Regions from separate parts of the Actinoallomurus sp. NBC_01490 genome, predicted to be linked through region 1. Evidence: riboswitches for the same ligand, from Rfam matches in the RefSeq annotation. Region 1 holds a riboswitch; the other holds the start of a gene.

Region 1 (5,036 bases):
CGCGGCGATCTTCAGGGCCACGGCCTTGGCGGCGATCACGTGCTCCAGCGGCCCGCCCTGCGTGCCGGGGAACACCGCGGAGTTGATCTTCTTGGCGAACTCCTCGCGGCACAGGATGAGCCCGCCGCGCGGCCCGCAGAGCGTCTTGTGGGTCGTGCTCGTGACGACGTCGGCGTACGGCACCGGCGAGGGGTGCAGCCCGGCGGCGACGAGGCCGGCGAAGTGCGCCATGTCAACCATGAACAGCGCGCCCGTCTCGTCGGCGATGCGGCGGAACGCGGGGAAGTCGAGCTGCCGCGGGTACGCCGACCAGCCGGCGACGATCATCTTCGGCCGGTGCTCGCGCGCCAGTTCGGCGACCTCGTCCATGTCGACCCGGCCGTCCTCGCCCACGTGGTAGGCGGCGACGTTGAACATCTTGCCGGAGTAGTTGATCTTCATGCCGTGGGTCAGGTGCCCGCCGTGGGCGAGGTCCAGGCCCAGGATGGTGTCGCCCGGCTGGAGCAGCGCGAAGTACACCGCGATGTTGGCCTGCGCGCCCGAGTGGGGCTGGACGTTCGCGTGGTCGGCGCCGAACAGGGCCTTGGCGCGGTCGATCGCGAGCTGCTCGGTGACGTCGACGTACTCACAGCCGCCGTAGTAGCGGCGACCCGGGTAGCCCTCGGCGTACTTGTTCGTCATCACCGAGCCCTGGGCCTCGAGCACGCCCACCGGGGCGAAGTTCTCCGAGGCGATCATCTCCAGGGTCGACTGCTGGCGGCGCAGCTCTTCGGCGATGGCCGACGCGACCTCCGGGTCGATCTCGGAGAGAGGGGCGTTGGACAGGCTCATCTCACGCCTCCTCGATCAGCTTGGAGTAGGCCGGGGCGTCCAGCAGGTCGGGGCTGTCGCCGTCAGTGCGGATCTTCAGCAGCCAGCCCTCCCCGTACGGGTCGGCGTTGATCACGGCCGGGTCCTCCTCGACCGCACCGTTCACCGCCACGACCTCCCCCGTCACCGGCGCGTAGATGTCACTCACCGACTTGGTCGACTCCGCCTCGCCACAGGGCTCTCCGGCCTCCACCGTGGCGCCCTCCTGCGGCAACGAGACGTACACGATGTCACCGAGGGCGTCGGCGGCATAGGCGGTGATCCCCACAGTGACAACACCGTCGGACGGCTCGGTAATCCACTCGTGCTCTTCGGTGTAGGAAAGGGTCTCGGGAACGCTGCTCACGGGGTCCTCCTATAGAAAGGCAGGGCGACCTTGTCGACCGGCTCATGTTTGCCGCGGATGTCCACCGCGAGATCGGTGTCTTCGGCGTGGTCCGCGTCGATATAGCCCATGGCGATGGGCTTGCCCAGTGTCGGGGATGGCGCGCCGCTGGTCACGACTCCGCACGGCGTGCCGTCCGATCCCACGATGTCGTACCCGTGCCGGGGCACCCGCCGTCCCCTGGCGACGAGCCCGACAAGGGTCCGCTTCGGCGTCTCGTCGGCGATCGCGGCCAGCGCGGCACGCCCGACGAAGTCGCCCTTCTCGAACTTGACGGTACGGCCCAGGCCCGCGTCGAACGGCGTGGTCTCGGCGGTCAGCTCGTTGCCGTAGAGCGGCATCCCGGCCTCCAGGCGCAGCGTGTCGCGCGCGGACAGCCCGCAGGGCCGCAGGTCGTCGCCGCCGGCCTCGGTCAGAGAGTTCCAGACCGCCACGGCGTCGCCGGCGGAGACGAACAGCTCGAAGCCGTCCTCGCCCGTGTAGCCGGTGCGGGCGATCAGGGCGTCGACGCCGGACACCGCGCCGGGCAGGATCGCGTAGTACTTCAGGTCGCCGAGCGCGGCGTCGGTGAGCTTGCCGAGGATCTCCTGGGCCTTCGGCCCCTGGACCGCGACGAGCGCGTACGCGTCGGACCGGTCGTCGACGGCCGCCTCGTCGAACTTCTCGGACCGCGCGGTCAGCTCGGCGAGCACGGTGGCGGCGTTCGCGGCGTTGGCCACGACCAGATAGGTCTCGGCGGCCAGGCGGTAGACGATCAGATCGTCCAGCACGCCGCCCTCGGCGTCGCAGATCATCGTGTAGCGCGCCCGGCCCACGGCGAGCGCCGACAGGTGCCCGATGAGGGAGTGGTCGAGCGCCGCCCCGGCCTGCGGGCCGGTCACGAAGATCTCTCCCATGTGGGACAGGTCGAACAGCCCGGCGCTGGTGCGGACCGCCTGGTGCTCGGCGGTCTCGCTGCCGTAGCGCAGCGGCATGAGATAGCCGGCGAACTCGGTGACGGTGGCGCCGAGGCCCTCGTGGACCTCGTGGAGTGGTGTCTTCTTGGTGTCCGGAACGGACATCGCGGCAGGCTCCTTATCGCGCGGGCGATCCGGGGGTCATATCGTCCCACTGGTTCGCTTGCGGTCTCGGCGCCTCCCCCTCTGTCATCGGCGCCTGAGAGCTTCGCCCGGGGGGCTTGCACCTTCGGCGGGAGCGTCGCTCCGCTTTCCAGAGGTCGCCTGCTCCGCGCGGTCTTCGTCGCCTGAGAGGTTCCGGGGAGGAGTTGCTCCTTCGGCGGCCCGGACTGGCGGCCCGGGCGCTCTCCCGCGCGGGATCAACGGCTGCCGCCAGGCTAGCAGCGCCCGTCGCGCGACGACAGCCCACGCTTCGTCTCACCTGGCCGGGCGTCTGTACATCGAGTGTATAGACGGCGAGTATACGCGCGGCGTACTTTCCTTCTCATGAGCGTCCCCTTCGCCCTGCTCGGCCTGCTCGAACGCGAGCCGAGCCACGGATATGACCTGAAACGCGACTACGACGCGCTGTTCGGCCGGGGCAAACCGCTGCCGTTCGGCCAGGTCTACGCCACCCTCGCCCGGCTCGCCCGCGCCGGGAAGGTGGTCGTGGGCGAGACCGAGGCCGGCGCGGGCCCCGACCGCAAGCGGTACGTCATCACCGAGACGGGGGCGACCGAGTTCGAGTCCTGGCTCGGCGAGCCGGTCGAGGCCGAGCCGCACCTGCAGACCGTGCTGTTCACCAAGGTCGTGCTCGCGCTGCTCCTCGACCGCGACGCCGAGGCGTACCTCGACGCCCAGCGCGCCGCCCACCTGAAGCGCATGCGCGAGCTGACCGACACCAAGCGGAACGGCGACCTGGTCGACGCGCTGCTCGCCGACCACGGCCTGTTCCACCTGGAGTCCGACCTGCGCTGGATCGACCTCACCGCGGCCCGGCTCGACGCCCTGAAACGCGAGGTCCTGCCGTGACACCGCTGATCGAGGCGCGCGAGATCACCCTGTCGTTCGGCAGCACGCCCGCGCTGCGGGGCGCGAGCCTGTCGGCCGAGGCCGGCGAGATCGTCGCCGTCATGGGGCCCAGCGGCTCGGGCAAGTCGACCCTCCTGCACTGCCTGGCCGGGATCCTCACGCCGGAGTCCGGGCAGGTCCGGTTCGACGGCAGCCGGGTCGACACCATGGGCGAGGCCGAGCGCAGCGCCCTGCGCCGCGACCGCTTCGGCTTCGTGTTCCAGTTCGGCCAGCTGGTCCCCGAGCTGACCGCCGAGGAGAACATCGCGCTGCCGCTGCTGCTCGGCGGCCTGCGCCGGGGCGCGGCCGTCCGGCAGGTCCAGCCCTGGTTCGAGCGGCTCGGCCTCGGCGGGCTGGAGCGGCGGCGGTCCGGCGAGCTGTCCGGCGGGCAGGCCCAGCGTGTCGCGCTGGCCCGTGGCCTGGTCGCGAGCCCGCGGGTGCTGTTCGCCGACGAGCCGACCGGCGCGCTCGACTCGCTCACCGGCGAGCAGGTCATGGAGCTGCTCGTGTCCGCCGCCCGCGAGCAGGGCACGACGGTCGTCCTGGTCACGCACGAGCCGCGGGTGGCGGCGTACGCCGACCGCGAGGTCATCGTCCGCGACGGGAGGACCACCGCGGTCGGGGTGGCCCCGTGATCGGCTTCGGCCTCCGCCTCACCGTCGCCGGCGGCCGGGAGGCCGCCGTCCGGCTCGTGGTCACCGCGGCCGCCGTCGCGCTCGGCGTCGGCCTGCTGCTGGCGACCCTGGCGGGCATCAACGCCGTCAACGCGCAGAACGCCCGCTACGCCTGGCTGAACTCCGCGGTCCCCGAGGCCACGGCGGGTGTCACGCCCTCGCCGGACCCGATGTGGGCCACCCTCGGCTACGAGCGCTACGAGGGCAGGACGATCACCCGGGTCGAGGTCGCCGCCACGGGGCCCCGCACGCCCCTGCCGCCCGGCATCCCGCGCCTGCCCGGGCCGGGGGAGTACTACACGTCACCGGCGCTGACCGCGCTGCTGCGCGCGGCGGCGCCCGACCGGCTCGGCGACCGCTACCCCGGCCGCCGGATCGGCACGATCGGCCCGTCCGCGCTCCCGTCCCCGGACTCGCTGTACGTCATCGTGGGTGCGAGCGCCGCCGAGCTCTCGCGCGCCCCCGGCGCGGCGAAGGTGACCGGCATCGCCACCAGGACGCCCAGCAGCTGTTCGAGCTGTAACGCCGGTACGAACGCGAACGGCATCGACCTGATCCTGTCGGTCACGGCGGCGGCGCTGCTCTTCCCGGTGCTGATCTTCATCGGCACGGTCACCCGGCTCGTGGCCACCCGCCGCGAACAGCGCTTCGCCGCGATGCGCCTGGTCGGTGCAACGCCCCGGCAGATCTCCCTGGTCGCGGCCGTCGAGTCGAGCGTGGCGGCGGTCGCCGGAACCGCGGGCGGCTTCGGGCTGTTCTTCCTCTTCCGGACGCGCCTGACCGCGATCCCGATCACGGGTCAGCGGTTCTACGCCGCCGACGTGTCGCTCACCGCGCTCCAGATCGGGCTCGTCGCCGTCGGCGTCCCGCTCGGCGCGATGATCGCGGCGCGGGTCGCCCTGCGCCGGGTGCGGATCTCCCCGCTCGGCGTGAGCCGGCGCGCCACTCCGCGCCCGCCCCGCGCGTACCGGCTGATCCCGCTCGCCGCCGGTGTCGCCGAGCTCGCGTTCTTCGTCGGCCGCCGTCCCGCCACCACGAACGGCCAGATCTGGGCGTACTTGACCGGAATCTTCCTGATGATGGGCGGGCTGGTGATCGCCG
Region 2 (5,036 bases), 4.3 Mb from region 1:
GCCGGGACCCTCGAGGCGCTCCCAGAGCGTCGGCTTCTGCCGGCCTTGCGCCCGCTGCCTCTCGAACTCCTCGGCCACCTTGCGGAGCCGCTCGTCCCGCCCGTCGTCCGCGGGGTTCACCGCGTCAGTCATCCCGCCCTCACCCGACCAAACCTATCAGGGCTTGTACAACGTACGCAGAGCGCGTACGTTGTACACATCAAGCGTACGGGGTACACAGTAAGAGGGGAAGCGATGAGATGACGAGCTCGGAGCCGGCCATCTGGGCCGAGGGGCTGCGCAAGCGGTTCGGCCGGACGGAGGCCGTGCGCGGGGTCGACCTGGAGGTGCCCGAGGGCAGCGTCCTCGGCCTGCTCGGCCCGAACGGCGCCGGCAAGACCACGACCGTGCGGATCCTGTCGACGCTCACGCTGCCCGACGCCGGGCGGGCGCGGGTCGCGGGGTACGACGTGGTCCGCGAGGCCGACCAGGTGCGCTACCGCATCGGCCTGGCGGGCCAGCACGCCTCGATGGACGAGAAGCTGAGCGGGCGCGACAACCTGCGGCTCTTCGGGCGCCTTTACCGCCTGCCGGCCAAGGCCGCCCGGCGGCGCGCGGACGAGCTGCTCGAGCGGTTCGGCCTCGCCGAGGCCGGCGACCGCCTGGTCAAGACCTACTCCGGCGGCATGCGCCGCCGGATCGACCTGATCTCCAGCCTGATCACCGCGCCGCCCGTGCTCTTCCTGGACGAGCCGACGACCGGCCTGGACCCGCGCAGCCGGGGGGAGATCTGGGACACGATCCGCGAGCTGGTCGCCGACGGCGTGACCGTGCTGCTGACCACGCAGTACCTCGACGAGGCCGACCGGCTCGCCGACCGGATCGCGGTGGTCGACAGGGGCCAGGTGATCGCCTCGGGCACGCCCGACGAGCTGAAGGGTGAGATCGGCAGCCGTATCGACGTGGTCGTGTCCGACATGGCCGCGTTCGCGGACGCCATCGCGGTGCTGTCCCGCATCGGCGAGCCGGACACCGATCCGGAGTCCCGCCGGGTGAGCGTCCCCGTCCCCGCCGGCTCCCTCACCCTGCCCGCCGTCGTGCTCGAACTGGACCGCGCCGGCGTCGGGGTCGAGGACGTCACGCTGAGGCGCCCCACTCTCGATGAGGTGTTCCTGCGCCTCACCGGCCGGACCGAGGACCCCGAAGACGCCCGAGAGACCGAAGAGAGGGTGAGCGCCTGATGGCCCTCCACGCCCCCGCCGCGCCCACCGGCCGCCTCGGCCGGCTCCGCTGGACCCTCACCGACGGCCTCACCCTGGTGTGGCGCAATCTGCTCCAGCTGAGGTCCCAGCCCGGGGAGCTCGTCGGCGCTCTGGTCTTCCCGGCCGTGATGGTCGTGCTGTTCGGCTACGTCTTCGGCAGCGCGATCAAGGTCCCCGGCGGCGGTGACTACCGGGAGTACCTCATGCCCGGCCTGTTCGCGATGACCACGATGACCAGCTTCATGGCCACGATGGTCGGGGTGGCCACCGACTCCTCCAAGGGGGTCATGGACCGGTTCCGCTCGATGCCGATGGCCCGGTCGGCGGTGCCGTTCGGCCAGGTCGGCGGCGACATCATCGTCGGCCTCGCCGGCATGGTCATCATGGTCGGCTGCGGGCTGGCCGTCGGCTGGCGGATCCACGAGGGGCTGCCGCGGGCGCTCGCGGCGTTCGGCCTGCTCATCCTCCTGCGGTACGCGCTCTCGTGGGCCGGGGTGCTCTGCGGCCTGCTGGTGAAGAACGAGGAGACCGCCGACCAGATGGTCCCCCTGATCTTCCCGGTCTCGATGCTGTCGAACTCCTTCGTGCCGACCGCGGGCATGCCGGCCTGGCTGCGGGTGATCGCCGACTGGAACCCGGTGAGCGCGATGGTCGCCGCCTGCCGCGGCCTCTTCGGCAACCCGGGCGTCGTCACGGCGCACGCCGCCCTGCCGCTGCGGCATCCGGTCGCGGCGACGCTGATCTGGTGCGGCGTGCTGCTGGCGATCTTCGTCCCGCTGACCGTCCGCCGCTTCCGCACGCTGAACCGCTGACCTTTACGGTCGGTACTCCCCGCTCTTAACGTCGTGGCAATAAGCCTCCGGTAGGGTGGAGATCGCCGTCGAACCCGTGCGGGAGAGACCCCGGCGCAGCCAGCGCGGGGGCGCCGAAGGAGCAAACCTCCCCGGAACCTCTCAGGCAAAAGGACCGCGCGGGCGAGGCACCTCTGGAAAGCGGGACCCGGAGGCCGCACCGCCGGTCGCCGATCCTCACCGAAGGTGCAAGCCGCGCCCGTCGCGGCGAAGCTCTCAGGTTCAGGTGACAGAGGGGGAGACCGGCCACCGGGCGCGCCCGGTGGTGTTCGCGCCCCGACCCGCCTGGAGGCTCCCATGATCGAGGTTCCGTTCGCCGCCCGCCACATCGGACCCTCACCGGCCGAACGCGCCGCGATGGCCGAGGCCGCCGGGTACGCCGGCGTCGGCGCGCTCGTCGACGCGGCCGTGCCCGCCCGGATCCGCACCGGCCGCCCGCTCGACCTGCCGCCCGCGCTCAGCGAGGTGGAGGCGCTGGCGCGGCTGCGCGAGCTGGCGGCGCGTAACCAGGTCCTCACCTCGATGATCGGCCTCGGCTACCACGGCACGATCACCCCGGGCGTGATCCTGCGCAACGTGCTGGAGAACCCCGGCTGGTACACCGCCTACACGCCGTACCAGCCGGAGATCTCCCAGGGCCGGCTCGAGGCGCTGCTGAACTTCCAGACCATGGTGAGCGACCTGACCGGGCTGCCGGTGGCGAACGCCTCGCTGCTGGACGAGGGCACCGCCGCGGCGGAGGCGATGACGCTGGCGCACCGCGTCGCGCCGCGGGGGAGCGGCGACGTCTTCCTCGTCGACGCCGACGTGCTGCCGCAGACCGTCGAGGTGATCCGCACCCGCGCGGTGCCGCTGGGCATCGAGGTCGTCGCCGCCGACACGTCCGAGGGGCTGCCGGAGGGCGACTTCTTCGGCGTGCTGCTGCAGTACCCGGGGGCGAGCGGCGCCGTACGCGACCTGTCCGGCCTCACCGAGGCGGCGCACGGGCGCGGCGCCCAGGTCGTGGTCGCCGCCGACCTGCTCGCCCTGACGCTGCTCCGGCCGCCGGGGGAGTTCGGCGCCGACATCGCGGTGGGCACCACGCAGCGCTTCGGCGTGCCGTACGGCTTCGGCGGCCCGCACGCCGGCTACATGTCGGTGCGCGACGGCATCCAGCGCCAGCTCCCCGGGCGGCTCGTCGGGGTCTCGCTCGACGCCGACGGCGGGCAGGCGTACCGGCTCGCGCTGCAGACGCGAGAGCAGCACATCCGCCGCGAGAAGGCCACCAGCAACATCTGCACCGCCCAGGTGCTGCTCGCCGTGATGGCGAGCATGTACGCGGTCTACCACGGTCCCGAGGGCCTGAAGGGCATCGCCGAGCGGGTGCACGGCCACGCGGCGCGCCTCGCCGCCGGCCTGCGCCGGCAGGGCGTCGAGGTCGTGCACGACCGCTTCTTCGACACGGTGCTGGCCCGGGTCCCCGGCCGGGCCGATGAGGTCGTACGCCGGGCGCTCGACCTCGGGATCAACCTGCGCCGGGTGGACGCCGACCAGGTCGGTGTCGCCTGTGACGAGACGACCACGGGCGATCACGTCACGCGGGTCCTGCGGGCGTTCGGCGGCGCGGAGGACGAGGCCGCCGACGCGGCCGGGGACGGGTTCCCGCCGGCCCTGCGGCGGGAGAGCGAGTTCCTGACCCACCCGGTGTTCCACGCGCACCGGTCGGAGACGGCGATGCTGCGCTACCTGCGCCGCCTGCAGGACAAGGACATCGCGCTGGACCGCTCGATGATCCCGCTCGGCTCCTGCACGATGAAGCTGAACGCCACGACCGAGATGGAGCCGATCACCTGGCCGGAGTTCGCGCAGATCCACCCGTTCGCCCCGCTGGAGCAGGCGCAGGGGTACGTCGAGATGATCGGCGAGCTCGAGTCGTGGCTGGCCGAGATCACCGGGTACGCCAAGGTGTCGGTGCAGCCCAACGCGGGCTCGCAGGGGGAGCTGGCCGGCCTGCTCGCCGTCCACGGCTACCACGCCTCACGCGGTGAGAGCCACCGGAACGTCTGCCTGATCCCGTCCTCGGCGCACGGCACGAACGCCGCCAGCGCGGTGATGGCCGGGATGCGGGTGGTCGTGGTGAAGAGCACCGAGAGCGGTGACATCGACCTCGACGATCTGCACGCCAAGATCGACAAGCACCGCGACGCCCTCGCCGCGATCATGGTGACATACCCCTCGACGCACGGCATCTACGAGGAGACGATCACCGAGGTCTGCGAGAGCGTGCACGAGGCGGGCGGCCAGGTCTACGTCGACGGCGCCAACCTCAACGCCCTCGTCGGGCTGGCACGCCTGGGGGAGTTCGGCGCCGACGTGTCGCACCTGAACCTCCACAAGACCTTCTGCATCCCGCACGGCGGCGGCGGGCCGGGCGTCGGCCCGGTGGGCGTGCGCGAGCACCTCGTGCCCTTCCTGCCGAACCACCCGCTGCGGCCCGAGGCCGGTCCGGAGACCGGCAGCGGCCCGATCTCCGCGGCCCCGTGGGGCTCGGCGGGCATCCTGCCGATCTCGTGGGCCTACATCGCGATGATGGGCGCCGACGGGCTGCGCGAGGCGACCGAGGCGGCGGTGCTGGCCGCCAACTACGTCGCCAAGCGGCTCGACGGCCACTACCCGGTGCTCTTCACCGGCCGGGGCGGCCTCGTCGCCCACGAGTGCATCATCGACATCCGGAAGATCACCAAGGAGACCAAGGTCACCGCCGAGGACGTCGCCAAGCGGCTCATCGACTACGGCATCCACGCCCCCACCCTCGCCTTCCCGGTGGCCGGCACGCTGATGATCGAGCCGACCGAGAGCGAGGACCGCGCCGAGCTCGACCGCTTCTGCGACGCGATGATCGAGATCCGGCGGGAGATCGAGCGGGTCGCCGCCGGCGACTACGACGCCGACGACAACCCGCTCA

Evidence for each region. Region 1 has a riboswitch for glycine ahead of gcvT (glycine cleavage system aminomethyltransferase GcvT). Riboswitches for the same ligand answer to the same signal wherever they lie in the genome.
Region 2: linked by a shared signal. The riboswitch ahead of gcvP (aminomethyl-transferring glycine dehydrogenase) and the one ahead of gcvT (glycine cleavage system aminomethyltransferase GcvT) in region 1 are both predicted to bind glycine.

What each region holds. Positions count from the first base shown of each region.
Region 1 is NZ_CP109433.1:2,114,135-2,119,170, forward strand. It holds gene glyA (serine hydroxymethyltransferase) at 1-831, opposite strand, end outside; gene gcvH (glycine cleavage system protein GcvH) at 833-1,216, opposite strand; gene gcvT (glycine cleavage system aminomethyltransferase GcvT) at 1,213-2,316, opposite strand; glycine riboswitch at 2,395-2,471, opposite strand; glycine riboswitch at 2,476-2,573, opposite strand; gene OG417_RS10485 (PadR family transcriptional regulator) at 2,698-3,222, shown strand; gene OG417_RS10490 (ABC transporter ATP-binding protein) at 3,219-3,896, shown strand; gene OG417_RS10495 (FtsX-like permease family protein) at 3,893-5,036, shown strand, end outside.
Region 2 is NZ_CP109433.1:6,451,357-6,456,392, reverse strand. It holds gene OG417_RS30225 (TetR/AcrR family transcriptional regulator) at 1-132, opposite strand, end outside; gene OG417_RS30220 (ATP-binding cassette domain-containing protein) at 240-1,220, shown strand; gene OG417_RS30215 (ABC transporter permease) at 1,220-2,053, shown strand; glycine riboswitch at 2,123-2,220, shown strand; glycine riboswitch at 2,221-2,335, shown strand; gene gcvP (aminomethyl-transferring glycine dehydrogenase) at 2,390-5,036, shown strand, end outside.